DNA from 3 places in the Sphingomonas sp. Leaf357 genome. Region 1 is predicted to be linked to each of the others. Evidence: predicted binding sites of a transcription regulator. Region 1 holds the regulator's gene; each other region holds the start of a gene.

What was found. The regulator LexA, encoded in region 1, represses DNA repair genes until DNA is damaged. The targets are predictions, from matches to a motif close to GTTCCNCNCTTGTTCT.
Region 2: the regulator LexA is predicted to act here: its motif matches at 2,960-2,975, upstream of ASG11_RS04215 (ImuA family protein).
Region 3: the regulator LexA is predicted to act here: its motif matches at 4,533-4,548, upstream of recA (recombinase RecA).

What each region holds. Positions count from the first base shown of each region.
Region 1 is NZ_LMPM01000001.1:2,227,141-2,234,508, forward strand. Features, by position in the region: gene gltX (glutamate--tRNA ligase) at 1-931, opposite strand, end outside; gene ASG11_RS10485 (ComEC/Rec2 family competence protein) at 959-3,202, shown strand; gene lexA (transcriptional repressor LexA) at 3,542-4,207, opposite strand; gene ASG11_RS10495 (molybdopterin molybdotransferase MoeA) at 4,262-5,446, opposite strand; gene ASG11_RS10500 (hypothetical protein) at 5,558-7,042, opposite strand; gene ASG11_RS10505 (hypothetical protein) at 7,274-7,368, shown strand, end outside.
Region 2 is NZ_LMPM01000001.1:875,215-882,582, forward strand. Features, by position in the region: gene ASG11_RS04200 (hypothetical protein) at 1-239, opposite strand, end outside; gene ASG11_RS04205 (hypothetical protein) at 248-1,459, opposite strand; gene ASG11_RS19355 (PEPxxWA-CTERM sorting domain-containing protein) at 1,950-2,141, opposite strand; gene ASG11_RS04210 (hypothetical protein) at 2,075-2,605, opposite strand; gene ASG11_RS04215 (ImuA family protein) at 3,072-3,749, shown strand; gene ASG11_RS04220 (Y-family DNA polymerase) at 3,913-5,451, shown strand; gene ASG11_RS04225 (error-prone DNA polymerase) at 5,448-7,368, shown strand, end outside.
Region 3 is NZ_LMPM01000001.1:2,475,151-2,482,518, reverse strand. Features, by position in the region: gene ASG11_RS11655 (dicarboxylate/amino acid:cation symporter) at 1-1,232, shown strand, start outside; gene ASG11_RS11650 (glutathione S-transferase family protein) at 1,291-1,929, opposite strand; gene ASG11_RS11645 (class I SAM-dependent methyltransferase) at 1,940-2,653, opposite strand; gene ASG11_RS11640 (hypothetical protein) at 2,836-3,015, opposite strand; gene recA (recombinase RecA) at 3,347-4,456, opposite strand; gene ASG11_RS11630 (response regulator) at 4,591-4,944, opposite strand; gene ASG11_RS11625 (hybrid sensor histidine kinase/response regulator) at 4,982-7,368, opposite strand, start outside.

The sequences.
Region 1 (7,368 bases):
CGACGCCGGAAAGGTCGAACCACGCAATCGCCTGTTCGCGGCTGATGACCTCGTCGTCGCCGTGCCCCCAACCGAGCCTGAGCAGGTAGTTGTCCAATGCCTCGGGCAGGATGCCGAGTCCGTCGCGATACGAATCGACCCCAACCGCGCCGTGGCGCTTGCTGAGCTTGGCGCCGTCGGTGCCGTGGATCAGCGGGATGTGGGCGTAGATCGGCTCGGGCCAGCCCATGCCGCGGATCACGGCCAGTTGGCGGAAGGCGTTGTTGAGGTGATCGTCGCCGCGGATGACGTGGGTAACGCCCATGTCGTGATCGTCGACGACGACCGCGAGCATATAGGTCGGCGTGCCATCCGACCGGAGCAAGACGAAATCGTCGAGCTCGGCATTCTGCACGGTGACCGCGCCCTGAACCTTGTCGTCGATCGTGGTCGCGCCGTTTTTCGGTGCCTTGATGCGGACGACGAACGGCGCGCCTTGCGGGGCGTCGCTATCCGGGCGGTCGCGCCAGCGACCGTCATAGCGCATCGGCTGTTTGGCGGCCTTCTGGGACTCGCGCAAAACGGTCAGTTCTTCGGGCGTGGCATAGCATTTGTACGCATTGCCGCTGGCGAGCAGCTGCTTGGCGACCTCGGCATGACGCGCCGCGCGGGCGAACTGATACACGGCGTCGCCGTCCCAATCGAGCCCGAGCCACATCATCGAATCGAGGATCGCGTCGATCGCCGGCTGGGTCGAGCGCGCGCGATCGGTATCCTCGATGCGCAGCAGGAAATCGCCGCCGTGATGGCGGGCGTAGAGCCAGTTGAACAGCGCGGTGCGCGCGCCGCCGATGTGCAGGAACCCGGTCGGCGATGGCGCGAACCGGGTGACGACCTTGGTGGCCGGGGGCGTCGCCTGATCGGCCGCCCCTGCTTCGTTAGTTGCGCCCAACCGCGCTTGCTCCCAAACTTGATGATGATGGCCAGTTCCGCCGCCGAGCCCCCTAGCACGCGTGCCGAGCCGCTTCAAATCGGCGGGCGCGGGGCGTTCGTGCGGGCGCGGGACGGGGTGGAACGGTGGCTGGAGGCGGAGCGCGACCAGATCGCGCTGTGGCTGCCGGTGATGCTGGGGGCGGGGATTGCCGCATGGTTCGTGCTGCCGAACGAGCGGAGCTGGGTGCTGGCCTTGCTGCTGTTCGGCGCGGCGGCGTTCGGGGCGGCGGGGATCGGGCGCGGCGGACGGGCGGCGCGGGCGATCTTGATTGCCGGCCTGGCGGCGGCTTTGGGGCTGGCGTCCGTGTGGTGGCGGGCCGAGCACGCTGGCGGGGTGGTGCTGACCCGGGCGACGATCGCGACGTTCGAGGCGCGGGTGGAGAGTATCCAGCCGCTGCCGGCGCGGGAGCTGGTGCGGTTGCGGTTGGCGCCGACGCGGGTTCTGGATGTCGGAACGGGGCGGAAGGCAACGGCACTCCCCGCCTTCGTTCGGGTCAATCTGGCCGAGGCGGATGTGCCGAAGGGGCTCACGCGCGGGGCGGTGATCGCGCTCAGGGCGAGGCTGATGCCGCCACCCCAGCCCGCGGTGCCGGGCGCGTACGATTATGCGCGGGTGGCGTGGTTCGACCGGATCGGCGGGACGGGACGCGGGTTCGCGCCGGTGAAGATCGTCGCGGCGGGTGAAGCCGAGGGGGCGGCGCTCAGGCAGCGATTGTCGACGCATATCGAGAATAGCCTGGGGGGCAGTGCGGGCGGCATCGCCAGCGCTCTGGCGACCGGCGACGAGGGCGCGATATCCGAAGAGGATGCGGATGCGATGCGGCGATCGGGGCTGGCGCATCTGCTGTCGGTCAGCGGTTTGCACATCACCGCCGTTGTCGCGGCGACGATGCTGGTGGTGGTGCGGCTGCTGGCACTGAGCCCGTGGCTGGCGCTGCGCTTCCGGTTGCCGTTGATCGCGGCGGGCGCGGGCGCGGCGGCGGCGATCGGCTACACGCTGCTGACCGGCAGCCAGGTACCGACGATCCGGTCCTGCGTTGCGGCGTTGCTCGTGCTGGTCGCGCTGGCGCTGGGGCGCGAGGCGATGACGCTCCGGCTGGTCGCGGCGGGGGCGGTGATCGTGTTGCTGCTATGGCCGGAGGCGCTGGCCGGGCCGAGCTTCCAGCTATCGTTCGCGGCGATCACCGCGATCGTGGCGTTGAACGAGCATCCCGGGATCAAGACGTTGGTGATGGCGCGCGACGAACCGCGGGTGAAACGCTTCGGGCGGGCGATCGGGGCACTGGTGCTGACCGGGCTGGCCGTGGAGATCGCGCTGCTGCCGATCGGGCTGTACCATTTCCACAAGGCCGGGCTTTACGGCGTGGCGGCGAACATCGTCGCGATCCCGCTGACGACGTTCGTCATCATGCCCTTGGAAGCGCTGGCGCTGGCACTCGATTTCTTCGGTCTGGGCGCGCCCTTCTGGTGGCTGACGGGCAAGGCGCTGACGATACTGCTGTGGATCGCACGGACGACGGCGCAGGCACCGGGATCGGTCGCCGCGCTGCCCGCGATGCCGGCGGGGGCGTTCGCGGCGATGGTGGTCGGCGGATTGTGGATCGCCCTGTGGCGGACGCGGTGGCGGCGGCTGGGCCTCGCGCCGCTGGGGTTCGGGATCGTCTGGGCCATGATGACGCCGGCACCGGACCTGCTGGTGACGGGCGACGGGCGGCATTTGGCGGTACGGACGGCGGATGGTGGCGTGGCGATGCTGCGCGATCGGGCGGGCGATTACATTTCCGATACGCTCGCCGAGAATGGCGGCGTGGACGGCGTGCCGATGTTGCTGTCCGAACGACCGGAGGCGCGGTGCAGTCGTGATCTGTGCCTGATCGAGCGTCAGGCGGGCGGGCGGACGTGGCGGATTCTGGCGACGCGCAGCCTGTATCTGGTGCCGATACAGGAATTGATCGCGGCGTGCGGGGCGGCGGACATCGTCGTGAGCGAGCGGCGGCTGCCCAGAGCGTGCCGGCCGCGCTGGTTGCGGCTCGACAGGAATATGCTCGCGCGAACCGGTGGCGTGGCGATCACCTTGTCGCGGCAGGATGTCGACAGCGTCGTGCGGCCCGGGGATCGGCATCCGTGGCGGGTGGCGGTTGCGGATGGCAGGCCGTCCGGTTCGTTCGGGAAGGTGCGCTTTTCGGGCGGGCGCTGGCATCGACGTACGGTTCGCAGGGATGCGGAATGAAACGGTGCTCAGGCCGTTGCTATATGTATGCCCGTCATCCTGAACTTGTTTCAGGATCCAGGCGCGGTCATCTGTCAAAAAGACGGTGTCTGTGGACCGGCTGACCGCGCATGGATGCTGAAACAAGTTCAGCATGACGATGTATGTTTGGCGGAGGCGTTGTCGCCCAATGCCATATGCCGCCGCCCGGAATAACGGACCTGTCGAGAACCGCGCGATGGATTCCAGATAACCCTAAGACGACGGTTTGGTTAGAACGGCATCCTACAACGATGAGCGGACCTGCCAGCCTTCGTTGGAGGGCGATGCAAGACGGCTTTCAGTCCGAAGGACCGGACGTCAATCGTAGCGGCGGAGCAGGCCGGCAAGTTTGCCCTGCACGCGAACCTGCTGAGGGGCATAACGCTGTGGATCGTAGGCGCGGTTGGCGGGATCGAGCCGGACCATGGCACCTTCGCGGCGGAAGTATTTGAGCGTCGCTTCGCTATCCTCGATCAGTGCCACCACGATCTCGCCGTCGCGGGCGGTATCGGCACGGCGGATGAGGGCGTAGTCGCCGTCGAGAATACCGGCCTCGACCATCGAATCGCCCGACACTTCCAGCGCATAATGTTCGCCGCTACCGAGCAAGGCGGCCGGGACGGCGAGCATCGCGCTACCCTCGAACGCCTCGATCGGCACACCGGCGGCGATCCGGCCGTGCAGCGGAATCTCGATCACGTCGTTGGCCGGTTCCGGCAGAGTGCGGATATTGCTGGGGGGTGCCTTGACGATCGGCTTCGTTTCGCCGCGTTCCGGCATCTTCAAAACTTCGAGCGCGCGGGCGCGGTTGGGCAGGCGGCGGATGAACTTGCGTTCCTCCAGCGCGCTGATCAGACGGTGGACACCCGACTTCGACTTGAGGTCGAGCGCCTCCTTCATCTCCTCGAACGAGGGGGATACGCCCGATTCCTCCAGGCGATCGTTGATGAAGCAGATAAGCTCGTGCTGCTTGCGCGTAAGCATAGCGTTCCTCCGTCAGAACAGACGAGGAACCTTTACGGAACGCTTCGGGGGGTGTCAAGCGAGAGGGAGGATGTCCACCAACTCGCCGATTTCCGCTGCCGGCGCGTGCGCCGGACGCAGCACGAGGCAGTCGGCGCGGGCGAGCGTTCGGAGCATCGAGCTGTCCTGGATGGTCGAGGCATGGACGCGCCCGTCACGCAATTCGGCGCGCAGGTAATCGGTGCGGTGATCGTTGGCGCGCAGCGGTTCGCCGAGCGGGGCGGCAAACGTGCGGGGCAGGGGATCGGCCGCGCCGGACATGGCGGCGACTAGCGGCCGAAGAAAGATCGTCGCGGTGACGAACGCGGATACCGGATTGCCAGGCAGGCCGAGCACGACGGCGTCGCCCAGTCGCCCGGCCATCATCGGCTTGCCGGGGCGGAGCGCGATCTTCCAGAAATCGATCGTGCCGCCGGCGGCCTCGAGCGCGGGCCGGACGAGATCGTGATCGCCGACCGACGCTCCGCCGGTGGTGACGAGGATGTCGGCGCGGACAGCCGCGAAGGCGGCGGTCATGACGGCGAGATCGTCGGGGATGATGCCGAGATCGATGATGTCGACCGGCAGATCGCGCAGCAGCGCGGCGAGCATCAGGCCGTTGGTTTCGGGAAGCTTGGCCGGATCGCCGCTGCCGGGGCGGGCGAGTTCGTCGCCGGTGGCGGCGATCGCGACGGTTAGGCGGCGCGCGACCGGGAGCGTGGCGTGGCCACCGAGCGCGCCAAGCGCGAGCGCCGCCGGGGTCAGGCGCTCGCCTTTCGCGATCAGTATGTCGCCGGTGGAGAAGTCCAGTCCGCGCGGGCGGACGCTGCTCGCGTGGCGGGCGGGGCCTTCGCCGGTGAGGTGGATCGTGTCGCCGTCGCGCGTAGCCTCTTCCTGGACGAGGATCGTGTCGGTGCCTGGCGGCAGGGCTGCGCCGGTAAAGATGCGCACCGTTTCGCCCGCGCCGACCGCGCCGGAAAAGGCGTGGCCGGCAGCGCTTTCGCCGACCAGCGCGAACGGGCCGGGGAGGTCTTCGTACCGGATCGCATAGCCGTCCATCGCCGATAGATCGGCTTCGGGCTGGGTGCGGCGGGCCGGGATGGCATCGGTCGTCCAGCGGCCGATGGCGTGCGCGAGCGGGACGGTCTCCGACGGGATGGCGGGAGCGAGCGCGAAGAGTCGGGTCTGGGCGTCCACGACGGCGAGGAGAGCGGGGGGCATGGCGGCTCAGTGTCACGATCGCGCGCCGGAAGACAGCGGGATTGTCGTGGTGATCGAGAATAGCGTTCTCTGCGGTTCGATTTGATGGAGATTCCGGCTGTGCACCGACGGCTATATCCGGTCGTCCCAGTCCTCTGGCGCGACGCGTTCCGGGAAGTCCCTATAAAGAGGATTAGGCCATTTGCCGGTCCAGCATCTCGCCGGATCGTATGGCTTGATCTTCGCCGGTGTCTGGGGTGCGATCAGGCGATTGGCGTGCGACCAAGGCGTGACATAGGTATCGAAGCCGCCGGGTACGACGCCGAAATAGCTGCAGACGACTTCCGGCGCGCGTGGATAGATGACAGCGCGGACGACATCGAACGCCGGAGTCGCCGCGCCGAGCAGCAACGCGCCGATCATGATGTTGCGCCACAATTCACGGCCGGGTACGGCTGGCTTCACCAGCACATCGGCGACCGACAATGAAAGGATGGCTAGCGCGGGAATCGAGGCGCGCATGACGAAATCGTTCGAGGTGCCGACTTGAATGAATGGCGCAACGAGCAGGACGATTGCAGTGACAGCAATCGTAGTGCCGCCAAATCGACCGTGCCGTCCGATGAACCAGAGCCCGACCAGATAGGGGCCGACCTCGATCAGTTCGAAGATGAGATATTGGGACAGGTCGATGGCCGCACTTCCGCCGCCCACCGCGCCGCTGCCCGATGCAAGATACAGCAGGCTAGGCGTCGAGAGTGCCAGCGTGAGCGCGGGCGGCCCGATGTCGCGCGGGCGAACCTGCCCGCGCATCAGCGCTGCGATGGCGCCGAACGCTGCGAACGGCGCAATGCCCATCACAGCGAACGGCGACCAAAGAGCGAGCAGCGGGATTGGGGCCAGGAACGCCGCCAGGGAAATTTTGCCGGTCCTCCACAGCAGAAAGAGCAATGCGCCGACCCAGCCGGCCAGTCCATGTTGAGGCACGGCGAAAGCCTGGGTCAGATGCGCGGTGAAGATGGCGACGTTCCACCGTTCGGACGTCGCCAGAAGCGATTGTCCGGCCATCAACTGACCGACGATGTCCATTCCGCTGAAGCCGAGAAAGATCGCGAGCGCAATCTTGCGGGACCGGGCGTCCTCAAACAGGTGACTGCCGAGCAGGAACAGCACGGCAAGCAACGCGCTATTCTGGACGAACAATGCCCATTCTGCGGCGTGATAGCCCGACTCTTTGCCGATCAAGGCGGGTGCCAAATACATGCCGAGCGGCGCGCGCAACAGATCTGGCGTCGACCGGACATCGTAGACGAAAGGCCAGGGATAGATGGTGAGATCGCGCAGAACCGCGGCGCGCACCTGCCAATCGGTGTGCGCGTAGAACAGGCGTCCTTCGCCACCGAGCAGGAATATGATCGCCGCGACGGAGCCGCAGACCAGCACGGTCTTGGCACCCGGCCGGTATTCGGCGTCGATGCCAGCATGCCGGGCCAGGAGGAAAGCCGGCGCTGCCATTAAAGCAATGACGGGAAGGCCCCACAGCGGCACGAGGCCGAGAAACAGCCAGAGCAGCAATTGGTCGAGACCCAGCGCGAAACACAGGATCGCAACCAGCATTGTCGGCGTGGCGACATCGCGCGTGCCCTTCGCCGCAGCGACGGCATTAGATATCATGATCGGCGCTCACCGGGCCGGGATATCGGTTCGGTCTCAAAAGATGGTTAAGGGCGCAGCTGCCTCACGCAGACTCCGACCACAATTTACTGGCCGTTCGCCACGGATCCCGTAAGGTTCGAGGATATCGAGGGTGTCTTCGATGCGATGGCTGGTGGCGTGGGGGCGTCATACATGACGAAAAAGATGCGCGCGTCGCCGGAGCCGACCTACATCGCGCGATCCATTTCCGCCATTGCATCGCGCCCGGCTTTGGCAATAACCTTGTT
Region 2 (7,368 bases), 1.4 Mb from region 1:
CCAGAATAACGTGGTGACAAGGGCGGCTTGTGATCGCCCTTGAAATACCCGCCCATCCAGGTGATCCGCGCGGACTCCGGATCGATCATCCGGTCCCGGATGCCAGCTTCGGCGATGGCGCGGTATCTCTCCCAGCTCGGGGCGGGTCCGTAGGCATGATATCGCGGCGCCTGCTCGGCGGCCGCTGGCGCCGCGCCGTTCCCAGTGAGGCCGGCGGCCAGCACGATTCGCAGAACCATCGGCGCCCTCACGCCGCGAGGTCCTGACCGAGCCGCTGCAGGCGGGGGCGGAGCGAGTTGACGAACTGGTTGGCGGCCCGTCCCATCCACTGGCGTTGCGCGACCTCGCTAGCCTCGTCTCCTGGTGGCCCGTAGGGCGCGGTAACCCTGAGCGCTGGCACGTCGCCCGCGATCCATTCGAGCCCCCCGATATTCTGGGCGCTGAACTCCGCGTCGATCGCCCGCCGCTCTTCCCCGAGGGCGCTGAAGGCAACCGCGCCTTCGGTCCCCGGGAACCGTACCTCGGCACCGATGCGGTTTTGCCCGCTGCTTCGGTACACGTTGACGTAGAAGCCATCAGGCAGCGGCACGCGCATCCAGCCCGTACCGCCGCTCCGCGCGGGCGGCTGGCCGGGATCATCGAACGTCGTCTCGGCAAGGAAGCGGTCGACAAAGGCGCGCCAGCGAATTCCGGCGTCGGTCGGCTGTGATGTCGCGCTGGTGGCAGTGCTTGGCGCGTTCGGCAACGTCACGACTGGGTCAATCGCGATCCCCGGTACTTCACTGCGAATGACGTGGCGCTCGATCACCGCCGTTTGCGCCAGCACGCGTGGCTGCATGATGATCTGGTGCGCGCCGTTCGTGCCGGGCAAGCGATACTCGGCCATCTCAATCAACCCGAAGTTGAAGGCGAGGCCGGGCTGATCGCGGAGATACTCCCCGATGCGGCGGGTCCCCTCGGCGATCCCGTCACCGACCACCAGCAGCAGAAAGCGTCCGGCGGTCAGGTCGCGGGTCACACGATCGACGAAGTCCGCTTCGCTCAGCGTGCCGCCCGCTTCCCGCGCCAGCGTATGCAGCACGTTGCCCGGCCGCCTGGTCGCGATCGACACCTGCCGCTGGAGATCCTCATAGCCGAACCGGCTGATCTCGCGCGCATAGTCGAGGATCTGGCCGACCACCTCGCGGCGTGCCTGCGGGTTACGCCAGAGCTTGCACTCGACCACCACCAGGCGGCCGTGTTCGTCCATCAACAGGATGTCGACAAACCCGACCCCCGGGATCGACAGCTCCTTCGTCACGGTGATGAGCCTGCCATAGCTCGGGTCGAGGTCGTGCACCGGCAGCATCGATGGATGATCCGCGATCATGTCGCGCAGCGTGGCCTCCCTCCGCGCTTCGCCTTGCGGCACGCGGCGCACCACCTGTGTATTGTCGTTATCGAGCAGAACCAGCGTCATGGTCGCACCTCCTGTTCAGGTGCGCCTAGGATCTGCCGCTTGGCCTCTTCGTCGCACCTATGTCCTCTCGGGGCGACGGCCGAAGCCGGATGTTCGAAACCTGGTCAGTGATCAGGCGCATGCGCCTTTACCGTTGCCGGCTGGACATACGCGCATGCCACCCGGCCTTCGCTTTCGCGGTGACCGAGTTCACTGTCTGAGGTTTCGAAGCCCCGCTTCCCGGCTTTCACGGGAAGCGGGTTCAGATTGCTCGCTTCGCGCGCGCAGGCAAGTCGAATGTCGCGGCCCCCGCAATATTTGTGCGCGGCGTGCCGTTGGGCTCGCCAACCGTTGGGTGGGGGCGCGTCTGTTGGGCAAGCGTTCGCATCGAGGTTCAACGACCGTCTCGCAGCGACGAAACCGGACCAAGGGTGTCGGCGCAGCGCTGCCAGCAAAACAAAGAAAAGCCGGCCTTTCGGCCGACTGTTGAGTGTTAAACGAGTGAGTTTATTTAGGCGTACGCGACCTTCACGTTTCGCCGCCGGTAGCGCGTCAAGCCTCCGATCAGTCCAAAGCCGGTGATCATCATGCTCCACGTCGCGGGTTCGGGGACGGCGTCCGAAAGAACGAGATTGCTCAGGCGAGAGCCGTTGCCGAAGAAGGGTGGATAGACGCGCCCATCGTTCGCCGTGCTCCGGTCCAAACGACGCGGCCGATGCCAAGTTCGGACGCGAACCGGATGCTCGTGAATGTATCGGTCGTCGTATAACTGCCCAGCAGATTGCCCAGGGCGTCATAGGCCGTAGCCGAGATCTTGTTCGCGTCGATGCAGGTTTGCGGCACGAAGATGTTGCAGAACGTGCTCGTGTGGATGCGGGTCAGATCGAACGTGACCGACTTGGCGGCGAACGGCAGGTCCTCCAGCGTAAACGTGCCGGTGCCTTCATCGTAAATCGCGCTGTCGTAGACGAACACGCTTCCGCCGCCGATCGAGACTGGCCCCGCGCCGCTGAAAGTGATGCCCTGCGTCTTCAAAAACCATTCATTACCTGATTTGTACGTGGTCTCCGTGGGGTTGGTGAGATTAACGACCAATGTCGTCGCTTCACTATCGGTTGCCACGAATGTAATCGCGATCGCGGCGAGACATGCGAACTTTTGCATCATGAGTGTTTTTCCCCTGGTTGTCGTCCAAGCGTGAAAACTCTTTCCGGACATTATATCAAGACAATCTTGCGTCCGGTTTTTACAAATCTCGACTTCAGTGAAGTTAGATGCGCTAATCGCTGATCGGCGGCCACATGACGTCCCGGATCGATCGCAGCAGCGGGTGTCTCGAGCGTTGGACTATATCACCGGGGCGGACGTCCACTGTCGAAGGGGCCATGGACCGAGCTAAGCATGGCGTATCGCAAGACCGGGCCAACGGCTGATCGTCGGACGGTCGGTCAGGCCCCAGGTCGCAGAACAGTGATTCTACGGGACGAGACCAACCCCGCTTGACCAATACCGGAGATTGGCGGAACATAAAGGGAACGATCCGAGTCTCACCGTCATGCCCGCCGTTACCGATTCTCTGCCGAGCCTAGCCCACTTACGAGCTGTCGCGACACCGAATGTCGACCACCGGATCATGCCGTTTGGCGTTCAAGAGCTGGATTGCCGCCTGGCCGGCGGCCTGCGGGCCGGCGCTTTACATGAAGCGGCGGCCGCGTCGTCATCGTTGGTCGACGACGCGGCGGCGACCCTCTTTCTTGCCGGCATCGCCGCGCGAGAAGCGCACTCTACCGGTGGCCTCGTGCTCTGGGTGAGCTGCCGCTGCGACCTCTATGCGCCGGGACTCGAACAAGCCGGCCTGCGTTCCGCCGATCTGATCCATGCCCAGCCTCGTGACGACGACGCGCTGCTGGCGGTCGTTGAAGACGCCATCCGCGACGGCACGCCGTCCGCGATCGTGGCCGAGGCGAGCCGCGTATCGATGGTAGCCACCCGCCGTTTGCAACTCGTCGCCGCCGATGCGGAGATCCCGGTCCTGCTGCTGCGCAGACGGCGTGCTCGTGAGCAGGATCCGCTGGCCGAGCCGTCGGCGGCCTGCACCCGTTGGCGCATCGCCAGCGCGCCGTCGGCGCGTCTGGGCGTGGCGGGCGTCGGCCGGCCACGCTGGCTGGTCGAGCTCGCGCGTCAGCGCGGCGGGGAGGCGTTCTCGATACTGCTGGAGGGCTGCGATGAGACGGGTCGTCTCGCTGTTCCTGCCGCACTTGGCCATCGAACGGCTGAGACGGCTGGAACGGCGCGCCATGCCGCTGCCTGAGCGCGGCGCACTTCAGCTTGCCCACGACGATGATCCGGGTGCCTGCTCGGTCCCGCGTGGCGGAGGCTGGCGGCCCGGCGCGCGTTGGGCACGGGCACAGGCACCGTCCAAGGCAAGCGTCGACCAGCAGATCGCGACGCTGCCCCCGCATGCCCGGCCACCCATGCGCGAGCTTGGCCGGAGGTCCGAGGCGGCGAGCCATCCGTTCAGGACCGAGCTCGGGACGGCAGGCATAACCGGCGGGTTCAGCGCGTACGATTTCCACCGGGCGCCACTGGCACTGGTCGGCAAGGTCGGTCGCCGCGAGGAGATCGTATCGGCGTGTCCGTCGGCCGCCATGCTCGGCATCCAGGTCGGGATGGCGGCCACGCATGCGCGAGCGCTCGTCTCGGATCTCGACTTTCGTCCCGCCGACCCGGACGCGGACGCCGCGTTGCTCGACCGGCTCGCGTTGTTCGCGGTGCGGCGCTGGTCGCCGATCGCGGCCGCGACCCCGCCCGACGGCCTCTGGCTGGATCTGGCGGGCTGCGATCACCTTCATGGTGGTGAGACAAGATTTTGCCAGCGGCTGCTCGCCTTCTGCAAGCGCGCCGGGTTCACCGCGCGGGCGGCGGTGGCGGATACCGCCGGCGCGGCGCATGCACTGGCCCGGTTCGCGCCGAGCGACCTGACCATCGTGCCGGCGCGCGAGACGGTACGCGCGGTCTCCCCGCTACCGGTCGCGGCGTTGCGATTGAGCGGTACCGCTCTTGGGGCGGCACGACGCTTCGGGTTCGAGACCATCGGCGACCTGCTGCCCGTCGCGCGCGGACCGCTGGCGCGCCGGTTGGGGCTCGCCGCGATCACCCGGCTGGATCAGGCGATGGGCGGCGTCGCCGAGCCGATCACGCCGCGTATGGACGTTACCACCCCGGTCGTTGAACGACGGCTGATGGAGCCGATCGGCACCGCCGAAGCGATCGCGCGGGTGATGGAAGATCTGCTCGGCGATCTCGCAACCGTGCTGCAGGCGCGCGGACTGGGTGTCCGCTCGCTGCGCTTCGTCGGCTCACGGGTCGATGGGACCGAGCAGATCGTCGGCGTCGGTACATCGCGCCCGACCCGCGAGACCGCGCATCTGCTACGGCTGCTCAAGCTTAGGATCGAAAAGATCGATCCGGGCATGGGGATGGAACAGTTTTGGCTTGCCGCCCCGCATACCGAACCACTGGACGCCGTCGATCTCGGCGCCGTGCTCGCGGGCGACGTCGTGGTGCGGGATCCCGCGCGGCTCGTCGACGTCGTGGCTGGACGCATCGGACCTGCCGCGGTGTTCCGGGTGGCACCGATGCCCAGCCATGTGCCGGAACGCGCGGTCACGCGTGCGGACCCCATCGTGGCGCCGGGCACCTGGCCGAACTGGCAACGCCCGGTGCGGCTGTTCGCGCGACCAGAACCGCTCTGGGGCGTGATCGCGCTGCTGCCCGATCAGCCGCCTCGGCGGTTCGAGTGGCGCGGCACGCGTTACAAGGTTGTGGCCGGCGATGGCCCCGAGCGGATCCACGGCGAGTGGTGGCGCCGCGACGCCGAGGTCTGGGCAGTGCGCGACTATTACCGGGTCGAGGATGAGACCGGCGGGCGCTTCTGGGTGTTTCGGCGCGGCGACGGGATGATGGATGACACTGGCGATCTGAGCTGGTGGATCCACGGCGTTTTCGCATGACCGACTATGTCGAGCTGCAGGTGCTCACGCATTTCTCGTTGCTACGCGGTGCGTCCAGCCCAGAGGAGCTGTTCGCCGCCGCCGCTTTGCTCGGGTACCCGGCGCTTGCCGTTGGCGACATCGGCACCGTCGCCGGTGTCGTGCGTGCCTGGGAAGCGCAGAAGGCGACCGGCGTCCGCTCGATCGCCGGCACGCGCGTCGACCTGTCGTGCGGCCGCCGCCTGATCCTGTTCCCGACGGATCGCCCGGCCTGGTCGCGGATCACGCGGCTTCTGACCCTGGGCAAGAAGCGCGCCGGCAAAGGCGGCTGCCTGCTCCACTGGCACGATCTGCAACACTGGTCCGAAGGCATCATCGCCATCCTGTTGCCGCATGAGGCGGACGACGAGAACCTTGAGGCACTTGCTGATCTGAGGGCGGTATACGGCAAGCGCGGCTTTATGGCGCTGTTTCAGCGGCGCAGGCCGGGGGACGCGGTGCGGATCGATGCGCTAGCGCGTCAGGCCGAGGGTGCGGGCGTCCGAGCCGTCGTCACGGGGGACGTGCTTTACCATGCGCCTGAAGCCCGGCTGTTGCAGGACGTGGTGACCGCGGTGCGCGAGAAGTGCACCGTCGATGAGCTTGGCTACCGGCGCGAGGTCAATGCGGACCGAGCGCTCAAGTCTCCAACCGAGATGGTACGGCGCTTCGCCGCCTATCCCGATGCGCTGCGTGCCAGCGTCGATATCGCGCGTGCCTGCACGTTCGATCTGGGAGAGCTGGCCTATCAATATCCGCACGAACGGCTGATCGATGGATTGAGCGCGCAGGAAGCGCTGCAGCAATTGGCGGCCGATGCGGTCGACCGGATGTTCGATGGCAATGTACCGGCCGCATATACCGACCAGATCGCGCACGAGCTGCGGCTGATTGGCGAGCTTGGCTACGCGCCGTATTTCCTGACCGTCTACGCGATCGTGCGCGAAGCGCGCCGGCGCGGCATATTATGCCAGGGGCGGGGGTCCGCCGCCAACTCGTGCGTCTGCTTCGTGCTCGGCGTGACGTCGATCGATCCGATCAAGCACGAGCTGTTGTTCGAGCGGTTCGTGTCGGGTGAGCGCCGCGAACCACCCGATATCGATGTCGACTTCGAGCATGAGCGGCGCGAAGAGATCATTCAGTGGATCTATGAGACCTACGGCCGGGACCGCTCCGCTCTGACCGCCGTCGTGCAGCGCTACCGCGCGCGCGGCGCCGTGCGCGATGTCGGCAAGGCGATGGGGCTCCCTGAGGATCTGACATCCTCGCTCGCTGGGCTGATCTGGGGCTGGTCGGCCGAAGGCGTGGGGGAGAAGCAGGTAAATGAACTCAACCTCGACATTGCCGATCGCCGGCTGCGGCTGACGCTTGATCTGGCGCGCAAGCTTATCGGCGTGCCGCGCCATATGAGCCAGCATCCCGGCGGGTTCGTCCTCACCCATGACCGGCTCGACGATCTCGTGCCGATCGAACCGGCGGCGATGGACGATCGCCAGATCATCGAATGGGACAAGGACGATATCGATGCCCTGAGGTTCATGAAGGTCGACGTGCTGGGGCTGGGCATGCTCGGCTGCATGAACCGGGCGTTCAACATGCTCGAGGCCGACAAGGGATTGAAGGTCGAGCTTGCCGATCTGCAGGACGATGATCCGGACGTCTACGCGATGATCCAGAAAGCCGACACGCTCGGCACGTTCCAGATCGAAAGCCGCGCGCAGATGTCGATGCTGCCGCGCATGAAGCCCAGACGCTTCTATGATCTCGTCATCCAGGTCGCGATCGTGCGGCCCGGGCCCATCCAGGGCGACATGGTGCATCCCTATCTGCGCCGGCGCGAGGGATTGGAGAAGCCGGAATATCCCCGGCCGGAACTTCGCGCCGTGCTCGAGAAAACGC
Region 3 (7,368 bases), 250 kb from region 1:
ATGGCGGGCCGGGGACGAAGTTCGCCGCCGAGATCGCCGGGTATTTCTCGATCGTCACGGCGCTGTTCCTGCGCCTGATCAAGATGATCATCGCGCCTCTCGTTTTCTCCACGCTCGTCGTCGGCATCGCGCATATGGGCGACACGCAGGCGCTCGGCCGCGTCGGGTTCCGCGCCGTCGCGTGGTTCATCTGCTGCAGCCTGGTATCGCTGACCCTGGGGCTGATCCTGGTCAATCTGTTCCAGCCGGGCGTCGGCCTCGCCATTCCGGTCCCGCCGGTCGATGCGGCCAGCGGCGTGGATCGTGCCGCGTTCAACATCAAGGATTTCATCACCCATATCGTGCCGTCGTCGATGGTCGACGCGATGGCCAAGAACGAGATCCTGCAGATCGTCGTCTTCTCGCTGTTCGTCGGCGTCGGCATCACCGCGGTGGGCGAGAAGGCCGCGCCGTTGGTGCGCGGCGTCGATGCGCTGGCGCAGGTGATGCTGCAGGTGACGAACTATGTGATGCGCTTCGCCCCGCTCGCGGTGTTCGCCGCCGTCACCGCGACGCTCGCCGAACAGGGGCCGTCGATCATCGGCCGGCTCGCCTATTTCATGGGCACGTTCTACATCGCGATGGGGCTGCTGTGGTGCCTGCTGATCGGCGTGTGCTTCCTGATCGTCGGGCGGCGCACGGCGTTGCTGGTGAAATATATCCGCGAGCCGTTGCTGCTCGCTTTCTCCACCGCTTCGTCCGAGGCCGCCTATCCGCGCACGCTGGAGGCGCTCGACAAATTCGGCGTGCCGCCGCGCATCGCCAGCTTCGTGCTGCCGCTGGGCTATTCGTTCAACCTCGACGGATCGATGATCTACATGACCTTCGCGACGATGTTCATCGCCCAGGCGTACGGCATCCCGCTGACGATCGGGCACCAGATCACGATGCTGCTGGTGCTGATGGTCACGTCCAAGGGCGTCGCCGGCGTGCCGCGCGCCAGCCTGGTCGTGATCGCCGCGACCCTGGCGTTCTTCGACATCCCGGAGGCCGGCCTGCTGCTGATCCTCGCGGTCGATCACTTCCTCGACATGGGCCGCTCCGCCACCAACGTGGTGGGCAATGCGGTGGCGAGCGCGGTGATCGCGAAGTGGGAGGGCAATCTCGATCCGCTGGAATCACCGGTGATCGATCCCCTGCCCGCGCCGTCCGGACACGGCCCGAGGGTCGATCGGGACAGTTTTCAGGGGTGAGGGCTTCGCGCCGATGCCCGACCCGCCATCGCCGCACGGGCGGCGAGGACGGGAGGGATCAGGCGTAGGCGTAAGGCCCGCCCTTCTCGAGCGCCGTCTGATACGCCGGCCGGGCGTGGATCTTGTTCAGCCAGGCGATCGTCGCCGGACGCGATTCGTTCAGGCCGGCGCGGCCGCGCGCGGCTTCCAGCGGGAAGCTCATCATGATGTCGGCGGCGGTCATCTCGTCGCCGGCGAACCAGGGGCGGGAGGCGAGTTCGCTTTCGACATAATCGAGATGAGCGTCCGCCATCGGTTGCACGCGCTTGATCGCCTTCTTGCCGAAGAACGGGATCCGCCCGAGGATCAGCAACAGCAACAAGGGCGGCATCATCGAGCCTTCCGCATAATGCAGGAACTGGCGGTAGCGCAGCACCGATTCGCGATGCCCGCTTGGCCCCAATCTGCCATCCGCCTTCTCGACCAGATACTCGCAGATCGCGCCGGTTTCGACGATGACCCGACCGTCATCCTCGATCACCGGCGACTTGCCGAGCGGATGGACCTTCTTGAGTTCCGGCGGTGCGAGCATGGTCTGCTTGTTGCGCTCGTAGCGCTTGATCTCATACGGCAGGCCGAGTTCCTCGAGCATCCAAAGAATGCGTTGCGAGCGCGAATTTTCGAGATGATGGACGATGATCGTCCCGGGGATGGTCACTGGCGCTCTCCTATCGGTTCTCGGCCGACCATAGCCATGCCGCGGCAGGGAAATCCACAGCATTGCCATGGCGGTAGCGTGCGCAGACCTCCGCCACGCGGTCGAGCATGTCCCGTCGGCGTCCGGCGGGCGCATCGCGCAGCACGCGCGCGGCGGGACCGATGCGCGTGAAGAAGGCGACCGCATCGGCGACCGGGTCTTCGCCCTCGCCGGCACGATAGGTGAAATCCACCGCGCGCGGCTCCGCGTTCGACCAGCCCGCCGCCGCCAGTACCGACCGCACGAACTTCTCGTCGGCAAAGGCGAACGGCCCGGGGGCATAGGCTTCGGGCGGCGGTGGCGGCGCGTCGAGCATGGCGGCGACGATCTCCGACGACCAGAGATTGTGCGACGGCGCCCGGAAACAGGAGAAGATCAGCCCGGCGCCCGGTGCCGCCCCAGCCCGCATCGCGGCGAGCCCGTCCACGGGATCGGGAAAGAACATCACGCCATGCCGCGATACGATCAGGTCGAACGGGCCGAGCGGCGGGAGGATGTCCTCGACCGGCCCGGCGACGAAGCCGAGATTGTCGAGCCCGGCGGCACGCTCCGCCGCGACGGCGAGCAACGCTTCGGACAGGTCCATGCCGATGATCCGCGCCTTGGAATTGGCCCGCGCCGCAGCGATCGATGTGGCACCCGCCCCGCAACCGACATCGCCGACGAGCATTGCGGCACCGTCCATCCGGTCCCGGATCGCGGCATCGAGGTGGCGCGACAGATCCGCGAACGTCCGATCGGTCCGCCGCCATTCCGCCGCCCAGACATCCCCGACCGGCCCGGTCCATTCGCTCGCGTCGATGATCGTGCTCCTTTGGCGCGAGTCTCTACCTGCGTTGGAACGGGCGCAAGTGTTTGCGGGTAAAGTCAGGCCGGCGAATTCACCTCACCGCCGTTCGTGCTGAGCCTGTCGAAGCACTGTTCTTTTTTCTTTACCGCCGAAAAGAAAGGACGGCCCTTCGGCAAGTTCAGGACGAACGGGAATGATGTGGTCGATCCGAATGAGGCGGTGTCGAGGCCGATATCCGAGGTGCGCCAATCCGTCATTTCCGCGCAGGCGAAAGTCCATAGTCTCGACGTCTGGTATTCTCGCAGCGGTGGCCAGCATGGATTCCCGCCTGCTCGGAAATGACGACACTGATATGCTGGAGCGAAATTGCCGCCGAGATACCGTGACAGTCTCGCCGGGGACGTCCGCGAAAACCAACGCGAAAGGCTCGCCGACGCGGGCGAGCCTTTCCATGTGTGTGCGACGCGCAGTCGAACGCCGCCTTGAAATTCTTTGTGCTGGACGCTGAGTGGAGTTTTCCGGCCAACCGGTAGTGGGCAGCTCTATGTCCAGAACCCCGCCCCTCTCACCTGAGAGGGGCGCAGGCGATCACATCTCGTCGTCGGTATCGTCCTCGGGCTCCGGCCCGGCCATCATTTCCTCGGCCACCTTGTCGGTGCGGGTACGGATCGCCAGTTCCAGGCGGTCGCACATTTCCGGATGCTCCTTGAGATAGGTCTTCGAATTCTCGCGACCCTGTCCGATGCGCACGCTGTCGTACGAGAACCACGCGCCCGATTTCTCGACCAGCCCGGCCTTGACGCCAAGATCGAGGATCTCGCCGATCTTCGACACGCCCTGACCGTACATGATGTCGAACTCGACCTGCTTGAACGGCGGCGCCACCTTGTTCTTGACCACCTTCACCCGGGTGGTGTTGCCGATGATATCGTCGCGATCCTTGATCTGACCGGTGCGACGGATATCGAGACGGACCGACGCGTAGAATTTCAGTGCGTTGCCGCCGGTCGTCGTTTCCGGATTGCCGTACATCACGCCGATCTTCATGCGCAGCTGGTTGATGAAGATCACCATGCAGCGCGAGCGGCTGATCGATCCGGTCAGTTTGCGCAGCGACTGCGACATGAGGCGGGCCTGAAGCCCGACATGGCTGTCGCCCATCTCGCCCTCGATTTCCGCGCGCGGCACGAGCGCCGCGACCGAATCCACCACCAGCACGTCGATCGCGTTCGACCGCACCAGCGTATCGACGATCTCCAGCGCCTGCTCGCCGGTATCCGGCTGCGAGACGATCAGCTCGTCGATATTGACGCCCAGCTTCTTGGCATAGACCGGGTCGAGCGCATGTTCGGCATCGACGAACGCGGCCGTGCCGCCCGTCTTCTGCGCCTCGGCGATGACGTGAAGCGCAAGCGTCGTCTTGCCCGAGCTTTCCGGGCCGTAGATCTCGATCACGCGGCCGCGTGGCAGGCCACCGACGCCGAGCGCGATGTCCAGCCCGAGCGACCCGGTCGAGATCGTCTCGACCTGCATCGTCTGCTTCGACCCCAGCTTCATCGCCGAACCCTTGCCGAAGGCGCGATCGATCTGCGCGAGCGCCGCCTCGAGCGCCTTGGCGCGTTCGCCGGAGGCCTTTTCTGCGGCCTTGTCGTTGGATGCTGCCATTTTGCTGTCGATGACCTTCAAAGATGCCGCCATGTGCGAAGCTCCACCGCTAGACCGAACGCCCGTTGCGTTCAATCGTCGAAGCAGCATGTATCGCCTTTGTTCTCATGGAACAAGAGTGGAACGAAATTTATTTCCAACACGCCGGACCGGCGCGCCGCAGCCGGTCAGGCCAGGCCTTCCAGGGCCTTAGCCACGCCGTCCATCGTGAACGGCTTGGCCAGGGTCGGGCGGTCGCGGTGATCGTCGCCTAGGCCGTCCTGCGATCCGCCGGTGGCGAAGACGAACGGCACGCCCTGCGCCGCCAGCGCATCGGCGATCGCGAAGCTCTTCTCGCCGCCGCGCAGGTTGACGTCCAGAATCGCCGCGTCGATCCCGCCGCCCGCGACGAGAGCGAGCGCATCGCCGACATTATCCGCCTGGCCCGCCAGCTCCTTGCCCAGGACTTCGAGGAAATCCTCGAGCATCATCGCGATCAGGGGTTCGTCCTCGACGATGAGGATGCGTTGCGGAGCCGTCATATCACGGCCTTAGCCAATGCGCCCCTTTATCGCCACCTTATTTCGCAACCAGAACGGCGCGGGCGGCCTCGGCAAGTTGCTGCACCGAAAAGGGTTTTGCCAGGAACTGAACGTTGTCGAGATCGATCGACTTGCGCAACGTCTCTTCGGCATAGCCCGACATGAAGAGGATCGGAAGGTCGGGATAGCGCTCGCGGGCCTGTCGCACCATCGTCGGACCGTCCATGATCGGCATCATCACGTCGGAGATCAGCAAATCCGGCCGGTCGTTCTTGGCCAATACTTCCAGCGCGGCCTCGCCATGTTCCGCGGTCAGCACGGTATAGCCCTGACGACTGAGCGCGCGCTCGGCGATCGCGCGGACCATGTCCTCGTCCTCGACCAGCAGGATCGTGCCGGTGCCCCAAAGATCGGTCGGCCTTTCCTTCGCCACAACGGGCGCGCGCGCCGGTTCGGGCGCGGCGGTCGCGGTATGGACCGGCAGATAGATGGTGAAGGTGGTGCCTGGTCCGCTCTTGTTGTTGTCGGCGAAGATATAGCCGCCGGATTGCTTGACGATGCCGTAGACGGTCGAGAGGCCGAGGCCGGTGCCCTTGCCCACTTCCTTGGTGGTGAAGAACGGTTCGAAGATCTTGGGCAGGATCTCGGCCGGAATGCCGGTGCCGGTATCGGCGATCTCCAGCGCGACGTAATCGGCGATCGGCAGGATGTCGTTGCCCATGTGGCGGACCTGCGCCGAGGAGATCTGCCGGGTCTGGATCGACAGGACGCCGCCGCCGCCTTTCGACATCATCGCGTCGCGCGCATTGACCGCGAGGTTGACGACGACCTGTTCGAGCTGCCCCGGATCGGCCCGTACCGCACCGAGGCTGCGACCATGCTTGACCGTCAGCGTGACGGTCTCGCCGAGCAGCCGCTTGAGCAGGTTCGACACCTCGGAAATCACGTCCGGCAGCTGCAGCACCTGCGGGCGCAGCGTCTGCTGGCGCGAGAAGGCGAGCAATTGCCGCGTCAGGCTGGCCGCGCGGTTCGAATTGGCGCGGATCTGCTGGATGTCGTCATAATCGCTGTCGCCCGGCGTATGGCGCATCAGCATCAGGTCGCAATGCCCGATGATCGCGGTGAGGATGTTGTTGAAATCGTGCGCGACGCCGCCGGCGAGCTGCCCCACCGCCTGCATCTTGGTCGCCTGCGCCACCTCGCGCTTGAGGCGGGTTTCCTCGCCATTATCCTTGAGGCTGAGAAGAACCGCCGCCTCGCCCAGCCCGCGCGCGCCGGCGATCGACAAGGCGACCGGCTCGTCGGGATGATCCTTCAGCCGCACGGCCAGGTCGGTCGAATGCGTCGCGCCATTGGCGAAGCGGCGGATCGCGTCGGCGACCACGCCCTTGTCCTCGCGCACCAGCAGATCGCCGGGATAGAGCGGCGGACTGTGCGAATCGACCTGCGCGGCGCGTGCGAAGGCGTCGTTCATCTGGATGAAGCGCCCGTCGCGATCGACCAACGCCATGCCGAACGGCATCAGGCTGACGAGGCTGCGGACATGCGCGGTGGCGTTCCCGCCGATCGCCGGGGTGGCGATGTTCGTTTCCTCGTCGAGCAACGCGACGAGCAAGGGCGCGTCGTCGCCCTCGAGGAACGGGATCTGCAGTACGCGCAGCGGCACGCCGCTCAGCCCCTCGCGCTCGAAGCGCACCTGGCCGTGATCGTCGGTGATCAGGAAACGCGCGAAATCGCGGCCGGAGACGGCGCTGTCGTCCTGCCCCATCGCCCGGGCGCGAAACACGCGGTTGGCGCTGCGAATGCGCCCTTCCGGACCGATCAGGGCGGTCATGATGCCGGCGGCGGCGAGGCGATCGCCGGTCGGCCCGGAGATCAGGCCCTCGACCGAGGCGGCCATGTCCAGCCCCTCCGCGCCGCGAAAGCGCCAGACGAGCAGATCGTCGGCCTGCCCGGCCCGCTCGACCATCGCGGCGAGCGGCGTGCCGCGCGCGAGGATGCGATCGACCCGCGCGCTGCCGTCGCGCCACGCCGCGCGCCCGGCGACGCTCAGGCGATCGACGCCATTATCGTCCACCGGCAGGCCCGGCGGCGTGGGGAAGCCGGCGAACAGTTCCTCATAGCGGTCGTTGGCGCAGATCAGCCGGCCGGCGCGGTCGGTGATCGCCACCGCGTCGGGGCTGGCGGCGGCGAGCGCGCGGGCCACGCTCCAGTCGGGCTCGGCCACCTTGCCGCGCGTTTCGGGAAACAGCCGCCGCGTGGCGACCACGCCGCCGGCAAGGATCAGTCCGGTGGCCAGGAACGCGCCGGCGATGGCGATATTGCCGATCAGCCACAGCACGAGCGCGGCCGCCGCGACGCCGCATCCGCCGGCGATCAGCGCGGCGGTGCGGCTGGGGTGGGGATCGGTACTAACGGGGAGGC